4 regions of the Mesorhizobium bavaricum genome follow, and region 4 is predicted to be linked to each of the others. Evidence: riboswitches for the same ligand, from Rfam matches in the RefSeq annotation. Region 4 holds a riboswitch; each other region holds the start of a gene.

The links. A riboswitch is a leader RNA that binds a small molecule or an ion and turns the genes downstream of it on or off. The one in region 4 is predicted to bind thiamine pyrophosphate.
Region 1: linked by a shared signal. The riboswitch ahead of thiC (phosphomethylpyrimidine synthase ThiC) and the one ahead of thiC (phosphomethylpyrimidine synthase ThiC) in region 4 are both predicted to bind thiamine pyrophosphate.
Region 2: linked by a shared signal. The riboswitch ahead of thiB (thiamine ABC transporter substrate binding subunit) and the one ahead of thiC (phosphomethylpyrimidine synthase ThiC) in region 4 are both predicted to bind thiamine pyrophosphate.
Region 3: linked by a shared signal. The riboswitch ahead of AC1RZR_RS16690 (YkoF family thiamine/hydroxymethylpyrimidine-binding protein) and the one ahead of thiC (phosphomethylpyrimidine synthase ThiC) in region 4 are both predicted to bind thiamine pyrophosphate.

Annotation. Positions count from the first base shown of each region.
Region 1 is NZ_JBXAYV010000002.1:94,492-100,326, forward strand. Features, by position in the region: gene AC1RZR_RS36680 (antitoxin Xre/MbcA/ParS-like domain-containing protein) at 1-72, opposite strand, end outside; gene AC1RZR_RS36685 (DUF2958 domain-containing protein) at 908-1,204, opposite strand; gene queC (7-cyano-7-deazaguanine synthase QueC) at 1,630-2,328, shown strand; gene queD (6-carboxytetrahydropterin synthase QueD) at 2,328-2,684, shown strand; gene queE (7-carboxy-7-deazaguanine synthase QueE) at 2,681-3,418, shown strand; TPP riboswitch at 3,676-3,792, shown strand; gene thiC (phosphomethylpyrimidine synthase ThiC) at 3,895-5,730, shown strand; gene thiO (glycine oxidase ThiO) at 5,727-5,835, shown strand, end outside.
Region 2 is NZ_CM165566.1:1,603,964-1,609,798, reverse strand. Features, by position in the region: gene thiP (thiamine/thiamine pyrophosphate ABC transporter permease) at 1-1,577, opposite strand, end outside; gene thiB (thiamine ABC transporter substrate binding subunit) at 1,821-2,819, opposite strand; TPP riboswitch at 2,863-2,976, opposite strand; gene AC1RZR_RS07815 (thiamine diphosphokinase) at 3,065-3,709, shown strand; partial or broken gene AC1RZR_RS07810 (ABC-F family ATP-binding cassette domain-containing protein) at 3,711-5,532, shown strand; partial or broken gene AC1RZR_RS07805 (hypothetical protein) at 5,627-5,680, shown strand; gene AC1RZR_RS07800 (hypothetical protein) at 5,745-5,810, shown strand; gene AC1RZR_RS07795 (hypothetical protein) at 5,833-5,835, opposite strand, start outside.
Region 3 is NZ_CM165566.1:3,387,989-3,393,823, reverse strand. Features, by position in the region: gene AC1RZR_RS16700 (ABC transporter ATP-binding protein) at 1-384, opposite strand, end outside; gene AC1RZR_RS16695 (ABC transporter permease) at 381-1,205, opposite strand; gene AC1RZR_RS16690 (YkoF family thiamine/hydroxymethylpyrimidine-binding protein) at 1,241-1,849, opposite strand; TPP riboswitch at 1,840-1,953, opposite strand; gene AC1RZR_RS16685 (LysR family transcriptional regulator) at 2,125-3,045, opposite strand; gene AC1RZR_RS16680 (SDR family oxidoreductase) at 3,193-3,930, shown strand; gene msrA (peptide-methionine (S)-S-oxide reductase MsrA) at 3,984-4,502, opposite strand; gene AC1RZR_RS16670 (glycosyltransferase family 39 protein) at 4,636-5,835, opposite strand, start outside.
Region 4 is NZ_JBXAYV010000001.1:511,303-517,137, forward strand. Features, by position in the region: gene AC1RZR_RS35180 (phosphomannomutase) at 1-215, opposite strand, end outside; gene AC1RZR_RS35185 (hypothetical protein) at 738-908, opposite strand; gene AC1RZR_RS35190 (hypothetical protein) at 840-1,055, shown strand; gene queC (7-cyano-7-deazaguanine synthase QueC) at 1,723-2,421, shown strand; gene queD (6-carboxytetrahydropterin synthase QueD) at 2,421-2,777, shown strand; gene queE (7-carboxy-7-deazaguanine synthase QueE) at 2,774-3,511, shown strand; TPP riboswitch at 3,757-3,873, shown strand; gene thiC (phosphomethylpyrimidine synthase ThiC) at 3,977-5,806, shown strand; gene thiO (glycine oxidase ThiO) at 5,803-5,835, shown strand, end outside.

The sequences.
Region 1 (5,835 bases), on a different replicon from region 4:
AAAGCTTGAAAGCTCGGCCTGACGCTTTTCATCCCCAAGATCACTCGACCCGGACATATCTGGCTTTCTCATTGGCTTCCCTCGGCAAGCCGCCGAAAGAGCGTTGAAGACATGAAGTTTGGAGGACGGCGATGTGTTGCGTTTTCGTATGCTCGCGACCTAGCAGCCGCTTGGGGCTTCAACTTGTGCCTCTCAATAAAAAAGGGAAAAACATCGATGGACGACCGTCTTGCCCCACGATCGAAACAGACGCACATCGCAGTGCATCCTTCACAGTGTGACGCTATCCGCGACGCTCATTTGTGCAAGTGTAAAGTTTAACTTGCCAGCGTTATATAATTAGACGTTGCTTTTATGCAACTACTTTCCAAGTGTTACTTGGACAAATCGAACGTATTGCACATTTAGACAAACTGTACAGTTCAACTGCGACTGTAATGTTCACATTTACCGGCGGTATACACGCTTCACCGTTGCAGCATCGCATTGGCCAGGTGCACGGCACCTCCTTCATGAAAGGTTGAAAGCCCGTCCTCGGGCGTTTCACTTACGTCGATCCACTCATAAGGGCTTCCCGGCCGGGTTTATCCGGAGCCTCTGCAGCCGAAGGACCGGGCGCCGCGTTCTCGTCACTACCGATTAGCAAGCCCCCGTGCCGTATCGAGATCGGAAGGTGAGCTGTTGTATTTCGCTCATTGTATGCACCCGAGGATATCTCTAAAGGCCGCATGGATGTTTGTCCCGCTAGCTGCAAGTATGCGCGAAGTGGTGTTCAGTTCGCCAATATAATATTCCGGACGACACCATCGCGTTTTCAGATGGCCGCGTCCCATGAGGAACTGCCGCTGCTTCGACGCTCGCAAGGACGTCGGGAATGAAGCACTACGCCGCGTCGCGAGAACGACGCTCACCGTTGCCTCGTAAGTTGGTTCATGGGATGTACAGCGAGGTTGGGAGGGTACGACGCCGGCTGAAGGTCCGCGACGCTGTTCAAGCTCCGCAAGGCTGACGTTGCCCAATTCCGGATACGGAAAACAGAGATCGCAAAGCTCAACAGCGTGTCGCTGTCGGCGCTGAGTTCGGTCAGAAGCCAGTTCGCCGCCCCGGGCGGATCGAATAATTTCACGACCGGGATATGGGCGGTTTCGGTGTCGGCTGCGCCATTGGCGAGAAGCCGTAAACGGAGTTCGTCGGTGATCAGCATGGATGTGTTGCATTTGATTACTGGCGCAACGGGCTGAAAAACCTCGAAACCAGCGAACGAAACAGGCGTTTCGCGATAGGCCGAACTCCTACACGCGTTTCCGCAATGCATTTAGGCGCTTGTAATCCTCGATGATATCGGCAGAGAAATGAGCGAGCTGAACGGCATCGCCCCAATCCGGGACGTGATATTGGCTGATTTCTCTATCGTCTATCCGCCTATACGCCTATACGCAGTGCCGGCCCCAGCCGCCAGCCGTCGAAGATGCGACTAATCGCGTGCAAGCCATGTTGGGTGCCCTGACACCAAGGTACGTGCGCCTCAGTCGCGTCCACCCCCATTCACAAAACCGGCTCCGTGGAGTACGGGGAACGCAGAGAAATCTCCGGTCGCAGCCTTACCCGGTCAAAACAAGGACTCAAACCATGAATGCCCTCGTCATCTGCTCCGGCGGATTGGACTCTGTTTCGCTCGCTCACAAGGTGGCGACCGAGCAGAAACTCATTGGCCTGCTTTCGTTCGATTACGGCCAGAGGCACAAAAAGGAACTCGGCTTCGCCTTTATCTGCGCCAAGCGGCTGGGTGTTCCGCACCAGATCGTCGATATCCGCGATGTCGGCCGGAACCTGAGCGGCTCGGCGCTGACCGATGATGTGGACGTGCCCGACGGGCACTATGCCGAAGACTCCATGAGGATCACGGTGGTGCCGAACAGGAACGCCATCATGCTGGCTATCGCGTTCGCGGTTGCCGCCGCGCAGAAGGCCGATGCGGTGGCCACTGCCGTCCACGGCGGAGATCATTTCATCTATCCCGATTGCCGGCCCGCTTTTATCGACGCGTTTCAGACGATGCAGAACCATGCGCTCGCAGGCTATGCCGATATCCGCCTTTACGCTCCCTATGTGAATATGTCGAAGGCCGACATCGTCAGCGAGGGGGCAAAGTACGCCACACCGTTCGAGGCGACGTGGTCCTGCTACAAGGGCGGCGCACGTCATTGCGGTCGCTGTGGGACATGCGTCGATCGGCGCGAAGCATTCGATCTGGCCGGCATTGCCGACCCGACAGATTATGAGGACGCGGACTTCTGGCTGCACGCTATCCAGACAAGGAGCGCGTGATGTTCCGCATTACCAAAGAGTTCCACTTCTCGGCCTCGCATCAGCTCACCTCCTTGCCACCAGATCATCAGTGCGCGCGTCTACACGGCCACAACTACATCGTCGTGGTGGAGCTTTCAGGTGGCGAACTGAACGAACATGGCTTTGTGCGCGACTACCACGACCTGGCGGCGCTCAAACACTACATCGATGGGACGTTCGACCATCGGCATCTTAACGACGTTCTGGGGCATGACCGTGTCACAGCGGAATGTCTGGCCAGGCACTTCTACGACTGGTGCAAGGTGCGGCTACCACAAACCTCCGCCGTGCGGGTGAGCGAGACGCCGAAAACCTGGGCGGAATACCGGCCATGACTTGCGCGTTGCATCCCGGAATCCGCGTCAGCGAGATTTTTGGGCCGACCATTCAGGGTGAAGGTATGCTGATCGGCTTGCCCACGGTGTTCGTAAGAACGGGCGGGTGCGATTATCGCTGTTCCTGGTGCGACAGCCTGCATGCGGTGGACAGTCGCTTCCGCCATGATTGGGAGATGATGTCAACCGATGCGGTCTGGCAAAAGGTCATTGCGCTTTCCCGCGGTCAGCCCGTGATGGTGTCGCTATCGGGCGGCAATCCGGCCATCCAGCCGCTTGGACCGCTAATCGACCGCGGGCATGGTGAGGGCTACCGCTTTGCATTGGAAACCCAAGGCTCGGTGTCCAAGCAATGGTTCGCGGATCTCGACGTGCTGGTGCTCAGCCCCAAGCCGCCCTCAAGCGAAATGACGACGGATTGGGCCGCGTTCGACGCCTGCGTCGAGGCGGCGCAGGATAAGCCGCAGATGACGCTCAAGCTCGTCGTCTTCGACGATGATGACTATGCCTATGCCAAAGACGCCGCGGCGCGCTACCCGCGATTACCCGTCTATCTCCAGCCTGGCAATCACACGCCGCCGCGTCCCGGTAACGAAGACGTGCTGATCGACATGGCCGGTGTGATGAAACGCATGGAATGGCTGGTCGAAAAAGTGACCCGTGACAGGTGGTTCGAGGCGCGTGTACTGCCGCAGCTTCATGTTCTGCTCTGGGGAAACAAACGGGGCGTCTAGCCCACGCCGATGACGTAGACGGACATCCAGTTGTCGGCAGCAACGTCGGCCAAGAAAGCCCGAAAATGCCGTGCTGGAAAAGGTTTCGAATCCGCATGCTGGCTCGCCTATCGCCGGTGCTTCGCGCTCCTCCAGGCGTGACTTGCTCTCGGTACGTGCGCGCGCTTCCCCAGGGTTGATTGGTCGCCGATCGCCGCCTCGGGCCAAGCCTCCGGCCGAATGCGCTTGACAAGATAGCGCCGGCTCGTTCAATTCGGAGCATTCACCAGGGGAGTCCCGGCAAGGGGCTGAGATACTGCTGGCTTTCGCGGCGCAGTGACCCGTTGAACCTGATCCAGTTCATACTGGCGTAGGGACGGTGCAAGCGCTTGCGGGAGTTTACGCCCGAGGTCCTGTTTCGGCAGGTCGAGCAAAGCGTCTTTTCATCCTTCCGGCACAGAACTGGGTCTCCAATGCACGAGCAAAGGAGCCTCAAGATGAATGCCCTCACCCCCGCCGTGTCGACGGGACCACTGCCCGCCTCACGCAAGATCCACAAGTCTGGCGTCCTCTATCCGCACATCAAAGTGCCGATGCGCGAAATCTCCGTCCATCCGACAGCCGGGGAGCCGCCTGTCACCGTCTACGATCCGTCAGGCCCCTATACCGACCCGACTGTCGAAACCAGCATCGACAAGGGCCTTGCCCGGCTTCGCCACGAATGGGTCGCGGCGCGCGGCGATGTCGAAGCCTATGACGGCCGCCATGTCCAGCCCGAAGACAATGGATTTGTCACGGGTGAGCGCCTGACGCCGGAATTTCCCTTACGCAACCGGCCGCTCAGGGCCAAGGCCGGCAAGGCGGTGACACAGCTCGCCTATGCGCGTGCCGGCATCATCACGCCCGAAATGGAGTTCGTCGCCATCCGCGAGAACCTCGGACGCGAGAGCCTGTGCGGCAAGCTGCATCGCGACGGCGAAAGCTTCGGCGCGGCGCTTCCTGATTTCGTCACGCCGGAATTCGTGCGCGAGGAGGTGGCGCGCGGACGGGCGATCATTCCCGCAAACATCAATCATCCCGAGAGCGAGCCGATGATCATCGGCCGCAATTTCCTGGTGAAGATCAACGCCAATATCGGCAATTCAGCGGTCACATCGTCGATGGCCGAGGAGGTCGAAAAAATGGTCTGGGCGATCCGCTGGGGCGCCGATACGGTGATGGATCTGTCGACCGGCCGCAACATTCACAACATCCGCGACTGGATCGTGCGCAATTCACCGGTGCCGATTGGCACCGTGCCGCTTTACCAGGCGCTCGAGAAGGTCGGCAGCGTCGCCGAGGATCTGACCTGGGAGGTCTATCGCGACACGCTGATCGAACAGGCCGAACAAGGCGTCGACTATTTCACCATCCATGCGGGCGTGCGGCTGCACTACATCCCGCTGACCGTCGACCGGGTCACTGGCATCGTCTCGCGCGGCGGCTCTATCATGGCCAAATGGTGCCTCCACCATCACCGGGAAAGCTTCCTTTACGAGCATTTCGCGGAAATCTGCGACATCTGCCGTGCCTATGATGTGTCCTTTTCCCTCGGCGACGGCCTTCGTCCCGGCTCGATCGCCGATGCCAACGACGCGGCGCAATTCGCCGAGTTGGAAACGCTCGGCGAGCTGACGAAGATCGCCTGGGCAAAGGACTGCCAGGTGATGATCGAGGGGCCCGGCCACGTGCCGATGCACAAGATCAAGGAGAACATGGACAAGCAGCTCGCTGTGTGCGGCGAGGCGCCGTTCTATACGCTTGGGCCGCTGACGACCGACATCGCGCCGGGCTATGACCACATCACCTCAGGTATCGGCGCGGCGATGATCGGGTGGTTCGGCACGGCCATGCTCTGCTACGTCACGCCCAAGGAGCATCTCGGCCTTCCCGATCGCAACGACGTCAAGATTGGCGTGATCACCTACAAGATCGCCGCCCATGCCGCCGACCTGGCGAAGGGCCATCCGGCCGCGAAAGTCAGGGATGATGCCCTTTCCCGCGCGCGCTTCGAGTTCCGCTGGGAGGACCAGTTCAACCTGTCTCTCGACCCCGAAACCGCGCGGTCCTTCCACGACCAGACCTTGCCTAAGGAGGCGCACAAGCTGGCGCATTTCTGCTCGATGTGCGGGCCGAAATTCTGTTCCATGCGTATCTCTCACGACATCCGCGCCGAGGCACAGAAAGAGGGCATGGCGGCAATGGCCGCGAAATACCGCGAGGGCGGCGATCTCTACCTGCCGGTAGACGAGACCGACGCACCGCTCATGCCAGAGGCGCCGGAACCGTCATGAGGGTGTTGATCAAAGGGGCCGGCGTCGCCGGCCTCACCGCCGCCTTCGAGCTCGCCGCCCGCGGCGCGACAGTCACAGTCGCCGAGACCCGGCATGGCATCGGTG
Region 2 (5,835 bases), on a different replicon from region 4:
ATCAACGCGAGGCAGACGAGGCCGAGCAACAGCGCCAGGCCGGCGGCGTCCTGCGTGCGGTAGCTGCCCATGCGCGCCAGCAGAAGGTAGGGCAACGTCTGCACGGAATCACTGCCGAACAGCGCGATGACGCCGAGATCGCCAAGCGACAGCGCCATGGCGAAAGCGAAAGCCGTGGCGAGCGGCCGCCGCAGCGATGGCCAGTCGACCACGATCAACCGGTTCCAGCCGGCAATGCCGAGCTGAGCACAGAGCCGTTCATGACGTTCGCTCGCCGCATCATAGGCGGGACGGACGGCGCGCAGTGCGAACGGCATCGCCATCACAGCGTTGACGGTGACGACCATGACCGGGGCGATGGCAAAGACATCGCCGACATGGCGCAGCAACAGGAACCAGCCCGCGCCGACGACGATCGGCGGCACGACGAGGACAAAACCGGCACCGGTATCGGCGGCGTGTTCCAGCATTCTCTTGGGACCAGTCCGGCGGTTCAACGCCAGCGCCCGGCGCGCCATGGTCAGCGCCAGCGACAACGTCACGGAAAGCAGCGCCGACAGGAAGGCGAGCACCGCACTGGTCAGCGTCGCCTGCCGCACGGCGACCTCACCGGCCAGCCGGCCGAGATCGGCGCCAAGCCCGGCCATCACCGTGGCGACCATCGGTCCGGCAACGAACAGCAGCGTCAGAACGATGAGCACGACGTTCAGTGAGGTCTCGGCCCCGTTGACCGAAAGATAGCGGCGTGTCGCAACCGGCAGATTGGTGTCGCCGACCACATTGGCGCCAAGCCGCGTCAGCGCCAGCACGACGGCAAACGTCAAGGCGATCTGCAGCAGGGTCAGCGTCACGGCGCGCGCGGGATCGAAATCGAAGCGCAGCGCCTGGTAGATGCCGACTTCGAGCGTCGTCGCGGCCGGCCCGCCGCCGAGCGTCAGCACGATCGTGAACGAGGTGATGCAGAGCATGAAGACAAGCCCGGCGACCCCGGGCAACGCCGCACGCAACGTTGGCCATTCGATCAGCCGGAACGCCGGCCGCGCCCCCATGCCGAGCTGGCTCGCCAGCCGCCACTGATCGGCGGGAATGGTCTGCAGTGCCTCGAGGAACAGCCGCACGCTGAGCGGCAGGTTGAAGAAGACATGGGCGACGAGGATACCCGACAGGCCATAGATGCCCGACCAGTCTCCACCGCCGATCACGCTTAACACGCCGGCGAAATAGCCGGCGCGGCCATAAAGCGCCAGAATGCCGAGTGCCGCGACGATGGCCGGCAGCGCCAGCGGCACGGCGAACAGCTGCAGGATGAAGGCGCGGCCAAAGAAGCGCGGATGCCGCGACAGCGCGCGTGCCACGAACAGTGCCGGCACCACCGAAAGCAGCGTCGAGAGTACGGCCTGCCACAAAGTGAAGCGAACAACGCGAAAGAGATAAGGATTGAAGGCTGCCCAGGCGCCGGAGAAATCGTGAACGCCTTCGACGAGCAGTCCGGCAAACGCACCGCCGATCAGCAGCGCGATGGCGGCAAGCGCGATGATACCGGCGCTGATGCGGGGGTCAGAGGACGCGCGTTGCACGCGGGACCGCCTGACCCGAGACCTGCCATTGACTGGAGTTCAGCGGGCGCCGCGTTCCTTCGCGCCTCCCTCTGTCCTGCCGGACATCTCCCCCACGAGGGGGGAGATCAGCCGTCACTAATCTCAGATGTCGCAGGACGAGCGCCAGCTCCCAAGCTGCCAATCTCCCTCCTTGAGGGGGAGATGTCCGGCAGGACAGAGGGGGGCGCCGTAGAGCACTCATCTTCGATCGGTTGCCACAGCCTATTTGCTCATCACCGCCAGCCATTCATCCACCCAGGCCTTGCGGTTGGCGGCGACCTCCTCGGGGCTGAACAGCAAGGTCTTGGTCGGCTTGACCAGTTTGTCGAAGGCCGGGTTGAGCGGCTTGTCGGTCTTGCCGGCCGGGAACATCCAGTTTGTCTCGGGGATGGCATCCTGGAATTTCGGTCCGGTCATGAAGGCCATGAACTTTTCCGCCAGCGGATTCTTGGCCCCTGTGGTGGTGATGCCGGCGACCTCGATCTGCAGATACTCGCCCTCTTCGAACGACGCCGCCTGGTAACGCTCGGTGTTCTCGGTGACCATGTGATAGGCCGGTGAGGTGGTGTACGACAGCACCATCGGCGCCTCGCCCTTGGTGAACAGGCCGTAGGCCTCGCTCCAGCCCGGCGTCACGGTCAGCACCTTCGCCTTGAGCTTCGCCCAGGCCTCCGGCGCCTTGTCGCCATAGACCGACTTCACCCACAACAGCAGGCCGAGGCCCGGCGTCGAGGTGCGCGGATCCTGGATGACGATCTTGTCGTCGGCACTGCCTTCGACCAGGTCCTTCAGGCTCTTCGGCGGGCTCTTCAGCTTCTCGGTGTCGTAGACGACGGCGAAATAGCCATAGTCGAAAGGCACGAAAATGTCGTCGCTCCAGCCGCCCGGCACACTGACATCGGACACCGCGCCATGTGGCGCAAACAGGCCTGTGGCCTTGGCATCCGCGGTCAGATTGGTGTCGAGGCCGAGCACGATGTCGGCCTTGGTCGATGCCCCTTCCAGCCTGACGCGGTTGAGCAGCGCGACGCCATCGGCGACCGAGACGAAGTCGACATCGCAGCCGCATTCGGCCTCGAATTCCTTCTTCACCACGGGACCCGGACCCCAGTCGGCGGTGAAACTCTCGTAAGTGTAGATGGTGAGCTTGTCCTTGGCCAAGGCCGGCCCGGACAGGACCACAGCCATCGCAGAGACAAGAGAGTATAAAAGCGTGCGCATCGGCGCCTCCTTCGTTCGAATTGAAAGGAATTGAGGCGTCGGACTGTCCGAAACGTCTAATCCCTCCGCCGGTACAAACCGGATCAGGTTCAGCGGGTTGGCGACTTGCCTCTCAGCCGGTCCGCGAAGATCGCGTCCGGCACCCCGTTAGAGCGTTTCGACACATAGGCCCGGCCGATCCCTCACGCAAGTGGGAGTTTGCCGGCCTTCCGTTTCCCGTGCCGGGCTGGTAAGGGCCACACGATATGAGCACATTCACCATCTTGCTTGGCGGCGATCTCATCCGCACGCCCCGGCTCGACCGCCAGGTCGCAGGCTCCCGCGTCATCGCCGCCGACGCCGGCATCGGCCATGCGCGGCTGCTGGGTCTTGTCCCGGAACTGTGGGTGGGTGATTTCGATTCCGTGCCCGCCAACCTGCCGGACGATCTCGCCGCCGTACCCCGCCGGACCTTCCCGGCGGAGAAGGACAAGACCGATGGCGAATTGGCCATCGCCGCCGCGCTGGAGCGCGGCGCGACCAGCCTGGTGCTCGCCGGCGCCTTCGGCGGCAAGCGCGCCGACCACGCCTTCCTGCATCTGGCGCTCGCCCTGCGGCTGGCCGAGGCCGGGACGAGGATGCTTCTGAGCAGCGGCGCCCAGGAAGGCGCCCCGCTGCTGCCCGGGAAAGCCGGCTTCGACTATGCCGACGGCACGCTGTTTTCGGTGCTCGGCTTTTCCGATCTTTCCGGCCTGACAGTCACCGGCGCCAAATGGCCGCTCGATCACGTCAAGGTGGCGTTCGGCTCGTCATTGACCATCTCCAACGAGGTCAGGGGTCGCCTCGAAGTCACGCTCGGCCATGGCCGCGCGTTGTTGCTCGCTCACCCTTATCCTCTACCTGAAAGCTGACATGGCCCCGCCTCTTCTCCATCTCGACGGGATAAAACTGACCTTCGGCGGCACGCCGCTGCTCGATGGCGCCGCCTTGACCGCGTCGGCCGGCGACAAGATCGCTTTGGTCGGCCGCAACGGGTCCGGCAAGTCGACGCTGCTGAAGATCGCCGCCGGCCTGATCGAACCGCAGGACGGCGAGGTGTTCCGCCAGCCCTCGGCGACCGTCCGCTATTTGCCGCAGATGCCCGACATGGAGGGTTTTGCAACGGTCCGCGCCTATGTCGAGGCGGGGCTCGGCCCCGCCGACGATCCCTATCGCGCCAGCTATTTGATGGAGCATCTCGGCCTGTCGGGCGAGGAGCGACCGAACGATCTTTCCGGCGGCGAGGCAAGGCGCGCCGCCCTCGCCCGCGTCATGGCGCCGGAGCCCGATATTCTGCTGCTTGATGAGCCGACCAACCATCTCGATCTCTCGGTGATCGAGTGGCTGGAAGAGGAGCTCGTCCGCACCTCCTCGGCGCTCGTCGTCATCTCGCATGACCGCCGCTTCCTCGAGCGCGTATCGCGCGCCACCGTCTGGCTCGACCGCGGCCAGACCCGCAGGCTGGACAAGGGCTTTGGCCATTTCGAGGAATGGCGTGACCTTGTGCTGGAAGAGGAAGAGCGAGAACAGCACAAGCTCGGGCGCCAGATCGTGCGCGAGGAGCACTGGCTGCGCTACGGCGTGACGGCGCGGCGCAAGCGCAACATGCGCCGGCTGGGTGAACTGCAGACCATGCGCCAGCGCTTCCGCGGCCATCGCGGCGCCGAAGGTTCGGCAACCATGGTGGCCAGCGACGCAGCCGAATCCGGCAAGCTGGTGATCGAGGCGAAAAACATCGAGAAGAGCTTTGGCGACCTCACCGTGGTCAAGGGATTCTCGACCCGCATCCAGCGCGGCGATCGCGTCGGCCTGGTCGGGCCGAACGGCGCCGGCAAGACGACGCTGCTGAAGATGCTGACCGGCGAGATGAAGCCCGACGCCGGTTCGGTGCGGCTCGGCACCAATCTGGAGATCGCCACACTCGACCAGAAGCGCGAGGCGGTCGACCCGCAGGAAACGCTTGCGCAATATCTCACCGACGGACGCGGCGAGAACCTCGTCATCAATGGCGAGCAGCGCCATGTCGTCTCCTACATGAAGGATTTCCTGTTCAAGGCTGAGCAGGCACGTACGCCGGTGCGCGAGCTTTCCGGCGGCGAACGGGCGCGGCTCTTGCTGGCGCGCGTGCTGGCGCGGCCGGCAAACCTTCTGGTGCTCGACGAGCCGACCAACGATCTCGACATGGAAACACTGGAGCTGCTGCAGGAATTGGTGGCCGGCTTTGCCGGCACGGTCATCCTGGTCAGCCACGACCGCGATTTCCTCGACCGCACCGTGACCAGCATCATCGCTCCGGACGGCGGCGGCCGCTGGATCGAATATGCCGGCGGCTATTCCGACATGCTGGCACAGCGTGGCGGCACCAAGCTCGACGACCGCAAGGCTCGCCCGAAGGCCGAAGCCGGCGAAGCCCCAGTGACGGCCAAAAGTGAGGCCGCGGCGCCAAAGGGGCCGGCGAAAGAAACTGTCGTTCAAGCAGAAATTCGCGCTGGAATCCCTGCCCAAGAAAATCGAGGCCGTGATGGCTTCCATCTCAAGGCTTGAGAACAACATCGCCGATCCGGCCTATTACGAGCGCGATCCGGCCTCGTTCCAGAAGACCATCGCCGCCCTCGACAAGGAGCGCGCGACACTGGCGGCGCTCGAGGAAGAGTGGCTGGAACTGGAGATGCTGCGCGAGGAGATGGAAGGGTAATGGTGTTCGCGGGCCTTATATTGGACGCATAAAGGGACGCGAACTCCATGCTTCAATCGAAGTCGGCGAAAATCCGTCGGCCATCAGTTCGCAGTTGATCGAAGACGCCAAAGCGTTGGGCATCAACATTTCTTGCGCCGCGGAGATGGGTATTGTGAAAGCGATCTCGGCGAAAAAGACGCGTCAATGGGCAAGAAGAGAACAACGAAGCCATTGCAAGCTGGAACGACCATGTCGGACGCAAAGGACTGCCCCAAGCCAAATATCGGCTGTTTTGATGTCGCCTAAGGCGCTCTCGTCTCA
Region 3 (5,835 bases), on a different replicon from region 4:
CGCCGGAAAATGCCGCTCGAAGCCGGCAAGCCCGAATTCGGCAAACAGCGGCGCGACGCGCGCCCGCGCCGCCTTGCGCCTGACGCCTTGCACTTCGAGCCCGAGCGTCGTGTTGTCGAGGATGCGTCGCCACGGCATCAGCGCGTCACGCTGCGGCATGAATGCGAAATGCCTGCCGTAGTCGTCGAGCGGCGCGCCGTCGAAGAACATCTCGCCCTCGCCGTGCTGCGCGCCGGTCAGAAGCTGGAACAGCGTCGATTTGCCGGCGCCCGATGGACCAAGGATGGAGACGAATTCACCGGCGCCGACGCAGAGCGAAATGCCGGCAAGCACGTCGAGCCCGCCGAAGGCCTTGCGCACATGCCGCAGCTCGAGCCTGCTCATGGCCGCGGCCCCATGCCGGCGGGTTGCTTGCCGGCGGCCCGTTCCCAGGGCATGACAAGCCGCTGCAGCAGCACCGTCAACGCGAACAGGACAAGTGTCAGCGCAGCGCTGACACCGACGGCGGCCAGCACCAGATCGGGGCGGAAATTGTTCTTGGCGTTGAGCATGTAGATGCCCAGCCCCTTCGCCGCACCGGCATATTCAGCGAAGATGGCGCCGACCACGGCATAGGTGATGGATATCCTCAGGCCGGCGAAGAAATAGGGCAGCGCCGACGGCAGCCGCGCCAGCACGAAGACGCGCCAGCGCCCTGCCCCCATCGCGCGCAGCATCTGGCCGATCTCGGACTCCGTCGCCTCGTAGCCCTCGACCAGTGCCACTAGCATCGGAAAGAAGGTGACCAGCGCCACCAGCATGATCTTGGGCGTCAGCCCGAAGCCGAACCACAGCACCACCAGCGGCGCGATCGCCACCAGCGGCAAGGTTTGGCTGACGATGAAAACGGGAAACAGCGCACGCCGCAGCGGCTGGAAGAAATCGACCAGCATCGACAGCGCAAAAGCAGCGCCGAGTGAAAAGGCAAAGCCGATCAGCGTGGCGCGAATGGTGGGAATGGCATTGTCGACCAGCACCTCGCGATTGAGCACCGCCTGCTCGAACACGCGCGACGGCGCCGGCAGCGTCGTCGGCTTGATGCCGGAACACGTGGCGTAGAGCTGCCACGCCAGAAGCAGCAGCCCGACCGAGATCACGGCTGGTGCTGTCTTGACAACAAGGCTCGCGATCGGGCGCGAAGCGACTGATGGTGAGGCCACGGACATAACCTTTGACGAGGTCGCGCGAAAGCGCGGCTGGCTCAGACGGCCGACGGGCTGTTGGCCGAGACCGTGACGTCGAGGGTTACGTGGCCGGCGCCGGGCCCGAAGCGGCAAAAGGCCTCGTCGAGCGCCGAAAAGATCGCGCCGGCATCCCCGCGCAATTTCGTGCAGAAATGCTTCGAGCGCTCATAGACGCCGGACTGCTTGAGAAAATCGATGCAGCCGTAGATCTCGTCCATGTGGTCGTCGGTGCCCATCACATAGAGCGAGAACTGCGCTGCCGCCGGCTGGCCGGTGGCGGCCGCGCCGCGCACCGCCGCGATTGCCGCGTCCTTGCGCGGGCCGAGTGGCCTGGCAGGTCCGCCAAGCGCATCGGAGCTGCAGATCGGATCATCCGGCTCGCCGGGGCAGCCGCGCGAGATGGTGGCCGACAGCACGCAATGTTTGCCGCTGCGTGCCGCCGCCACGAACAGGTCCCGGATCGCCGGAAACAGCACTTCGGGCGGCCCGACCAACAAGGTCGAGATGTCGTCGGTCTCGATCCTGAGCCGGTCGCGGTAGGGATCGAGCGCGCCCAGCGCGCCAAGGATGACACCGACGAAATCGTCGGCCATGGGATATAGGGAAATCTGTGCGCCTGAAAACATCGCCCGCCTCGCTCCGCTGGTATTACCCAGATCAGCTTCTAGGGTCTGTGGGCTTGCCGCCCCCGTCTCAGCCCCGACCGTACGGAGCACCCCTGTGGATGCGCGGGTTAAAGCACCATTCGAGCTGAAGCGAAAGCCGTTTTTTCGGTGCTCTGCGCCAAAAGCATTGCGCCAGGCCCAGGCCCTGAGCGCAAACCGTCGGTGCTGCCGGACCGGAGTTTGTCGGCAACCTTCGCTGCCGCAACCGAAACCCGGGCCGTTCGAGCGACAAACGCTCAACCAGCTGGCAGCGTCTGGCGGCCGGCATGCGCATGGCGCATGAAATCGACGAAGGCGCGCACGGCCGGTGGTGTATGACGCTGCTTCTGATAGCAGAGGAACCAGCCGGGAAAGGTCGCGCACCAATCATCCAGCAGCGACACCAGTTGGCCGGCATCGATCAGCGGGCGCACGAGGTCTTCCGCCCAGAAGGCGATGCCGACACCCTGCACAGCGGCGGCAATCGCCATGTCGCGGCTGGAGACGACAAGCGGGCCGTTGACCGCGACCGAGAACCACTGGCCATCCCTGGCGAATTCCCAGGGATAGAGGCCAGCACTGCCCGGCCGGCGCCAATTGATGCAGCGGTGCTGGAGCAGATCGACCGGTGCCGACGGCGATCCGCAACGGGCGATGTAGTCCGGCGAGGCCACGGCGAGCTGGCGCAGCGTGCCGCCAAGCGCCACGGCGACCATGTCGGCTTCGAGAAATTCGCCTAGCCTGGCGCCGACGTCATAGCCGGCCTCGACAATATCGATGGCCGCATCGTCGATCGTCACATCGAGCACGATGTCCGGCCATGCCTGGTGAAAACGGCCGAGCACCGGCTCCAGATAGGTGGCGGCGGCAACGCTTGGCATATGGACGCGCAAGATGCCGGCCGGCGTGTCGCGCAAGGCGGTCGCATCGCCGACCGCCGCCTCCATCTCGGCCATGGCCGGCGCGAAGCGCGCATGCAGGCGCGCGCCGGCTTCAGTCAGCGAGAGGCTGCGGGTCGTGCGGTTGAGCAGGCGCAGGCCAAGCCGCGCTTCGAGCTGACGGATCGTCTGGCTGAGCGTCGACGCCGACATCCGGAGATCTTCAGCCGCACGGGCGAAGCTGCCATGCGCGACGACAGCGGCAAAGGCCTTCAGTTCCGCATACTCGCTACCGCGCATTATACCGGATTCTCCAATGAGTATGATGATATTCTATCATATTCTCCGTAGGGCGTCTGCAGTCCAGATTGAGGATATGGCTCCAACGTGCCGAGCAGGATCGGCACCGAATGCCTTTGAATCTCCTTCTGAGCAGGAGCAACGAACATGCGGAAACTCAATGGAAAAATCGTCCTGGTAACCGGCGCCTCCTCGGGCATTGGCGCGGCAACCGCGCTGGCGCTGGCGGCGCAAGGCGCGATCGTCGCCATCGCGGCGCGGCGCCGGCAGCGGCTCGACGATCTGGCCACACGCATCCGCGACAACGGCGGCGAAGCCTTGGCCATCGAGGCCGACATCACCGATGAATCCCAGGCAGCCGCCATGGTCCGGCGCGTGTTGGAAGACTATGGCCGGCTGGACATGCTGTTCAATGTTGCCGGTGTCGGCGTCGCCGCCCCGTTCCAGAACACCACCACCGGCGAATACCGGGAAATGGTCGATATCAACATTCTGGGTCTGCTCTACGCGATCAACGCGGCGCTGCCGGCGATGAAACGGCAGGGATCGGGGCACATCGTCATCGTCTCGTCCGGCACCGGCCGCTACATCCATCCATCGGTGGTCTATTCCGGCACCAAGCATGCGGCCAGCGCCATGGCGGAATCGCTGCGCCGCGAAATCGGCAAGGACGGTATCCGCGTCACAGTGATCGAACCCGGCGCGGTCAGAACCGAATTCACCGCCAACATGCGCGACGATGTGCGGATGGCGGTCGAGCAAAGATTGGGCGACATGGAGCAGTTGGAGAGCGAGGACATCGCCGCCGCCATGCTCTACGCGGTCTCGCAGCCGCCAAGGGTCAACGTCAACATCCTGACGCTCTATCCGACGCAGCAGGCTTGATCTGCGGCAATCGGCAAGGCGTGGATCGGGGCCTGGCCCCGATCCTGTGAACCCTACGAAACCGCCTTCTCGCGAACCGGCAGCTTCCAGCCCGGCCGGACGAAGTGGCAGGTGTAGCCGCTGGGATATTTCTCCAGATAGTCCTGATGCTCGGGCTCGGCTTCCCAGAAGTCGCCGACCGGTGCGACCTCGGTGACGACCTTGCCCGGCCACAGGCCGGAGGCGTCGACATCGGCGATGGTGTCTCCGGCAACGCGCTTCTGCTCATCGCTGGTGTAGTAGATCGCCGATCGATAGCTCATCCCGACATCGTTGCCCTGGCGGTTGCGGGTCGTCGGATCATGGATCTGGAAAAAGCGCTCCAGTAGCGTGCGATAGCTGATGATGGCAGGATCGAAATTGATCTCGATGGCCTCGGCATGGGAGCCATGGTTGCGGTAGGTGGCGTTTGGTACGTCGCCGCCACTGTAGCCGACACGGGTGGAGATGACGCCGGGATAGCGCCGTATCAAATCCTGCATGCCCCAGAAACAGCCGCCGGCAAGCACTGCACGTTCGGTCGAAGTCGCCATATCACGTCTCCTCAAAAGCAATTCCAGGAAAAGTGTAGCGGTTTTTCCGTCTGGAATTGCGCAAAAGCAAGTTTGGATCTCCCCATAAATGGGCATTGTCGCTTGCTTCGTCCAGCGGACCGGCCGACCTGCTTCAGTTGCTCGTTTGGGCGAGGCTGTCGATCGCACTCGGCAACTGCGGCGCGCCGGGCGGAACGGCGGCAAAACTGATCGCCACCGGCGGCGCCTTGAGCGACCAGTCGAAAAGAACAGTCTTGACCGGGACGTTGCCCACCCACGCCTGCAGCTGAGCTGGCACGTCGCGCCCAGGCCAGACCAGGAGTATGCCGTGGTCGCGCAGCCGCTCCTTGGTGATCCAGGGGGCGTACTGCATGCTCAGGTCGGTGAAGATAGACGGCTTGTCATAGGCATTAAGGCCCGCCAGCGGCGCAAGAAGGCCATGGCCGCCAACGATGTCGAGCCGATCGGGCGTCGCCGCGTGCCAGACGGCCTCGGCCTCATCCGAGATCTTCTGCGCCGGCCAGCAGACGGCGTCCATGCGCCCGCGCAGATTGCATTTCGTCCAGCGGATGCCCGCATAGGCACCGGAGATGCCGACAATGAAGATGAGCGCGCAGATCGCCAGCTTTCGCATCTCGACGTCGCCGAGACGGTGGCCCAGCAGAGCCAGCGCCACAACGCCAGCAAGATTGTACATCGGCGCGCCCCAGGCCTCGCCTACGCCGGCGAACAGGGACGCCACCATGACGAGGATCGCCGGGCCAACCCCCATCCACAGGAGATAGACCAGCGTACCGCGCCCGACGGGCTCTTGCGGCGGGGGCGAGCGCCGCAGCAGCCCTGATATCGCCAGCACCAGGACAAAGCCGCAGAGCCCGGCCATCTGGACGCCGATGTAATAGAAGCGGGAGCGATGGGCCAGCACCCATTGATCGCGCCAGGCGGCATATGTCAGCGGCAGGAAATCGATGCGGTAGAGCTCGACGGCCAGCGGCGCTGCGACAGCGACGAAAACGGCGAGCCCAAGCCATGGCCAAGGCGTGGCAAGCCGGCTGCGTGCCCGTGCGTCGCACAACAGCCAGATGGCGCCGAACAGCAACAGCAGGCCGGTCGAGAACTTGGCGTAGAGCCCGACGCCCGACACCAGTCCGAGTGCCAGCCACCAGCCCGGCCCGCCGCCACGGCCCGCACGCCACAGCAGCCAGCAGATGGCTGCCCAGAAGGGCATCTGCGCGTAGTCATGATTGAACTGCGGGGTCGGCCAACCGAAGAAATAGAGCGACGGCATCAAAAGCACGGCGGCCAGCGCGCGCCTCTGCCCAAGCAGGTCACG
Region 4 (5,835 bases):
TCGATCGGCTGGAAACCATTTGCGGCCAACGCCGCCATGCAATTGTTGGCTATCGCCTGACTGCTGTCACGTAGGTCGCGGCCTATGAAGACCGAACTATTCGGCTGAACCCGGCTGGAAATCAAACGCCAAGCGAAAGCTTCGGCATAAAGTCCGCTGGCCTTGCCGACCAATTCCGAAGCCAAACCTCGAACGCCGCTTGACCCGAATTTCATGATTTCGCTTTGCTAGTGGACAGGCAGGGTGGGGTCATGTTGCAATGGGCTAGTACTTTCTATTGCAAGGGCCATCGCTCTCAGCCACCTGTTGTTCAGATATGCGGTCTCTACAACACGGTGTGGCGTAAGGACCCCTCAGAGTTCCGCCGAACAGCAGGGCATCCACTGGCACAGGGGCATCCACAGTTCTCCTTCTATTGGAATCTTTTGGCGCGCTCATCTAATGATCGAGGCAGTAGAGTGATCGATCGGTGCCTGCCGGTATTTCGCTATGCAGCATCATGACAGATCCGTAAACTTGGTTGTTTGGATGGAATGCATCCATGGCATGGATAGGGCTAGAAGGCCGTCTCGATCAGCGCAATGGAACCTGTGATTCTTAGGTATTTGGATTAAGGTCAGCCAGAGCGCTCGCCGACCATGGCGTCGCCTAGGGCGCTAGACCCAAGAAGCAGGAACCGATGCTGGGATCAGCTGGGACAACGATCAGCGCCGACAATGTCTTGCCTTGCGACGCCTTCAGTCTAGGAAAGTTGTTCTGGAATTGCGTTCGATCAAGGCCCAGCGCAAAACCTTGATGCAGTCGTCGCCGCCGCAATCTTCGCCTTCGGCTTTGTCTACATCCATCAGTTCGAGGACGGAAACGGCCGCATTCACCGCTACCTGATCCACCACGTCCTTGCCATGCACCGCTTCAATCGCCGGGAGTGGTGTTCCCGTATCGGCCGCGATCCTGGACCAGATCGACGAGTACAGGCGTATGCTGGAGAGCTATTCGAAGCGCTTCTGCCATTGGTCGAAGGGGAACTGACGCCGCAATTCAAGTCCGGGTGCTGAATGACACCGGGGATTTCTACCGATACTTCGATGCAACCCCGCACGCCGAATTTCTTTATGCCTGCGTTCGGCGGACGATCGAACGGTTCCTTCCCTACGAAACAGCTTTTCTGCAGCGCTACGATCAATTCCGGTAACATGTGAATGCCTTTATCGACACGCCTGAGCGGCTGATCGATCTGCTCTTCCGTTTCCTTAACCAGAATGGTGGCCCCTATCGAGCCGCGCCCTCGGAAAGGAATTTCCCGCTCTGACCAATGACAAAGCGCGGGCGGCTCGAGGCGATCTATGCGCAGACCAGAAAACGGCAAAGCACGCGGCAGAAGCCTTTCACTGGGACTGCCGGTCGACCCTTGCGTTATCGCCGAACTCGGGACGTCAAGTTCTGGAGCAAACCGGACAAGCCGAAGGTGTGTCGGGAATGCTGCTGCGCCACGGCAGTGATTTCTGCATCGTCTATACGCCTACATACGCAGTGGCGGATTAAGCCCCCCAGCGGTCGAAGATGCGCGACAAGTCGCGTGCAAAGTCATCTTGGGGACCCTGACAACAAGGTACGTGCGCTCAATCGCGTCCACCCCATTCACAAAACCGGCTCGGTGGAGTAGTGGGAACGCAGAGAAATCTCCGGTCGCAGCCTTACCCGGTCAAAACAAGGACTCAAACTATGAATGCCCTCGTCATCTGCTCCGGCGGATTGGACTCTGTTTCGCTCGCTCACAAGGTGGCGACCGAGCAGAAACTCATTGGCCTGCTTTCGTTCGATTACGGCCAGAGGCACAAAAAGGAACTCGGCTTTGCCGCCATCTGTGCCAAACGGCTGGGTGTTCCGCACCAGATCGTCGATATCCGCGATGTTGGCCGGAACCTGAGCGGCTCGGCGCTGACTGATGATGTGGACGTGCCCGACGGGCACTATGCCGAAGACTCCATGAGGATCACGGTGGTGCCGAACAGGAACGCCATCATGCTGGCTATCGCCTTCGGGGTTGCCGCCGCGCAGAAGGCCGATGCGGTGGCCACTGCCGTCCATGGCGGAGATCATTTCATCTATCCCGATTGCCGACCCGCTTTTATCGACGCCTTTCAGACGATGCAGAACCATGCGCTCGCAGGCTACGCCGATATCCGCCTTTACGCTCCCTATGTGAATATGTCGAAGGCCGACATCGTCAGCGAGGGGGCAAAGTACGCCACACCGTTCGAGGCGACGTGGTCCTGCTACAAGGGCGGTGCACGTCACTGCGGTCGCTGTGGGACATGCGTCGAACGGCGCGAAGCATTCGATCTGGCCGACATCACCGACCCGACAGATTATGAGGATGCAGACTTCTGGCTGCACGCTATCCAGACAAGGAGCGCGTGATGTTCCGCATTACCAAAGAGTTCCACTTCTCGGCCTCGCATCAGCTCACCTCCTTGCCACCAGATCATCAGTGCGCGCGTCTACACGGCCACAACTACATCGTCGTAGTGGAGCTTTCAGGTGGCGAACTGAACGAACATGGCTTTGTGCGCGACTACCACGACCTGGCGGCGCTCAAGCACTACATCGACGGGACGTTCGACCATCGGCATCTTAACGACGTTCTAGGGCATGACCGTGTCACGGCGGAATGTCTGGCCAGGCACTTCCACGACTGGTGCAAGGTGCGGCTACCACAAACCTCCGCCGTGCGGGTGAGCGAGACGCCGAAAACCTGGGCGGAATACCGGCCATGACTAACGCAATGCAGCCCGGAATCCGCGTGAGCGAGATTTTTGGGCCGACCATTCAGGGCGAAGGCATGCTGATCGGCTTGCCCACGGTGTTCGTAAGAACAGGCGGGTGCGATTATCGCTGTTCCTGGTGCGACAGCCTGCATGCGGTGGACAGTCGCTTCCGCCATGATTGGGAGATGATGTCAACCGACGCGGTCTGGCAAAAGGTCATTGCGCTTTCCGGCGGTCAGCCCGTGATGGTGTCGCTGTCAGGCGGCAATCCGGCCATCCAGCCGCTTGGCCCGCTGATCGACCGCGGGCATGGTGAGGGCTACCGCTTTGCATTGGAAACCCAGGGCTCGGTGCCTAAGGAATGGTTCGCGGATCTGGACGTGCTGGTGCTCAGCCCCAAGCCACCCTCAAGCGAAATGACGACAGATTGGGCCGCGTTCGACACCTGCGTCGAGGCGGCGCAGGATAAGCCGCGGATGGCGCTCAAGCTCGTCGTCTTCGACGATGAGGACTATGCCTATGCCAAGGACGCCGCGACGCGCTACCCGCAATTACCCGTCTATCTGCAGCCCGGCAATCACACGCCGCCGCGTCCCGGTAACGAAGACGTGCTGATCGACATGGCCGGTGTGATGAAACGCATGGAATGGCTGGTCGAAAAAGTGACCCGTGACAGGTGGTTCGAGGCGCGCGTACTGCCGCAACTTCATGTTCTGCTTTGGGGAAACAAACGGGGCGTCTAGCCCACGCCGATGACGTAGACGGACATCCAGTTGTCGGCAGCAACGTCGGCCAAGAAAGCCCGAAAATGCCGTGCTGGAAAAGGTTTCGAATCCGCATGCTGGCTCGCCTATCGCCGGTGCTTCGCGCTCCTCCAGGCGTGACTTGCTCTCGGTACGTGCGCGCGCTTCCCCAGGGTTGATTGGTCGCCGATCGCCGCCTCGGGCCGAATGCGCTTGACAAGATAGCGCCGGCTCGTTCAATTCGGAGCATTCACCAGGGGAGTCCCGGCAAGGGGCTGAGATACTGCTGGCTTTCGCGGCGCAGTGACCCGTTGAACCTGATCCAGTTCATACTGGCGTAGGGACGGTGCAAGCGCTTTGCGGGAGTTTACGCCCGAGGTCCTGTTTCGAGCAGGCGGCCAAAGCGTCTTTTCATCCTTCCGGCACAGAACTGGGTCTCCAATGCACGAGCAAAGGAGCCTCAAGATGAATGCCCTCACCCCCGCCGTGTCGACGGGACCACTGCCCGCCTCACGCAAGATCCACAAGTCTGGCGTCCTCTATCCGCACATCAAAGTGCCGATGCGCGAAATCTCCGTCCATCCGACAGCCGGGGAGCCGCCTGTCACCGTCTACGATCCGTCAGGCCCCTATACCGACCCGACTGTCGAAACCAGCATCGACAAGGGCCTTGCCCGGCTTCGCCACGAATGGGTCGCGGCGCGCGGCGATGTCGAAGCCTATGACGGCCGCCATGTCCAGCCCGAAGACAATGGATTTGTCACGGGTGAGCGCCTGACGCCGGAATTTCCCTTACGCAACCGGCCGCTCAGGGCCAAGGCCGGCAAGGCGGTGACACAGCTCGCCTATGCGCGTGCCGGCATCATCACGCCCGAAATGGAGTTCGTCGCCATCCGCGAGAACCTCGGACGCGAGAGCCTGTGCGGCAAGCTGCATCGCGACGGCGAAAGCTTCGGCGCGGCGCTTCCTGATTTCGTCACGCCGGAATTCGTGCGCGAGGAGGTGGCGCGCGGACGGGCGATCATTCCCGCAAACATCAATCATCCCGAGAGCGAGCCGATGATCATCGGCCGCAATTTCCTGGTGAAGATCAACGCCAATATCGGCAATTCAGCGGTCACATCGTCGATGGCCGAGGAGGTCGAAAAAATGGTCTGGGCGATCCGCTGGGGCGCCGATACGGTGATGGATCTGTCGACCGGCCGCAACATTCACAACATCCGCGACTGGATCGTGCGCAATTCACCGGTGCCGATTGGCACCGTGCCGCTTTACCAGGCGCTCGAGAAGGTCGGCAGCGTCGCCGAGGATCTGACCTGGGAGGTCTATCGCGACACGCTGATCGAACAGGCCGAACAAGGCGTCGACTATTTCACCATCCATGCGGGCGTGCGGCTGCACTACATCCCGCTGACCGTCGACCGGGTCACTGGCATCGTCTCGCGCGGCGGCTCTATCATGGCCAAATGGTGCCTCCACCATCACCGGGAAAGCTTCCTTTACGAGCATTTCGCGGAAATCTGCGACATCTGCCGTGCCTATGATGTGTCCTTTTCCCTCGGCGACGGCCTTCGTCCCGGCTCGATCGCCGATGCCAACGACGCGGCGCAATTCGCCGAGTTGGAAACGCTCGGCGAGCTGACGAAGATCGCCTGGGCAAAGGACTGCCAGGTGATGATCGAGGGGCCCGGCCACGTGCCGATGCACAAGATCAAGGAGAACATGGACAAGCAGCTCGCTGTGTGCGGCGAGGCGCCGTTCTATACGCTTGGGCCGCTGACGACCGACATCGCGCCGGGCTATGACCACATCACCTCAGGTATCGGCGCGGCGATGATCGGGTGGTTCGGCACGGCCATGCTCTGCTACGTCACGCCCAAGGAGCATCTCGGCCTTCCCGATCGCAACGATGTCAAGATTGGCGTCATCACCTACAGGATAGCTGCCCATGCCGCCGACCTGGCGAAGGGCCACCCGGCAGCGAAAGTCAGGGATGATGCCCTTTCCCGCGCGCGCTTCGAGTTCCGCTGGGAGGACCAGTTCAACCTGTCGCTCGACCCCGAAACCGCGCGTTCCTTCCATGACCAGACCTTGCCGAAGGAGGCGCACAAGGTCGCGCATTTCTGCTCCATGTGCGGGCCGAAATTCTGCTCGATGCGCATCTCCCACGACATCCGGGCCGAGGCGCAGAAAGAGGGCATGGCGGCGATGGCGGCGAAATACCGCGAGGGCGGCAGTCTTTATATGCCGGTGGACGGCGAACCGCTTTTGTCGAAGATGCCGGAGCCGTCATGAGGGTGCTGGTCAAAGGGGCCGGCGTCGCC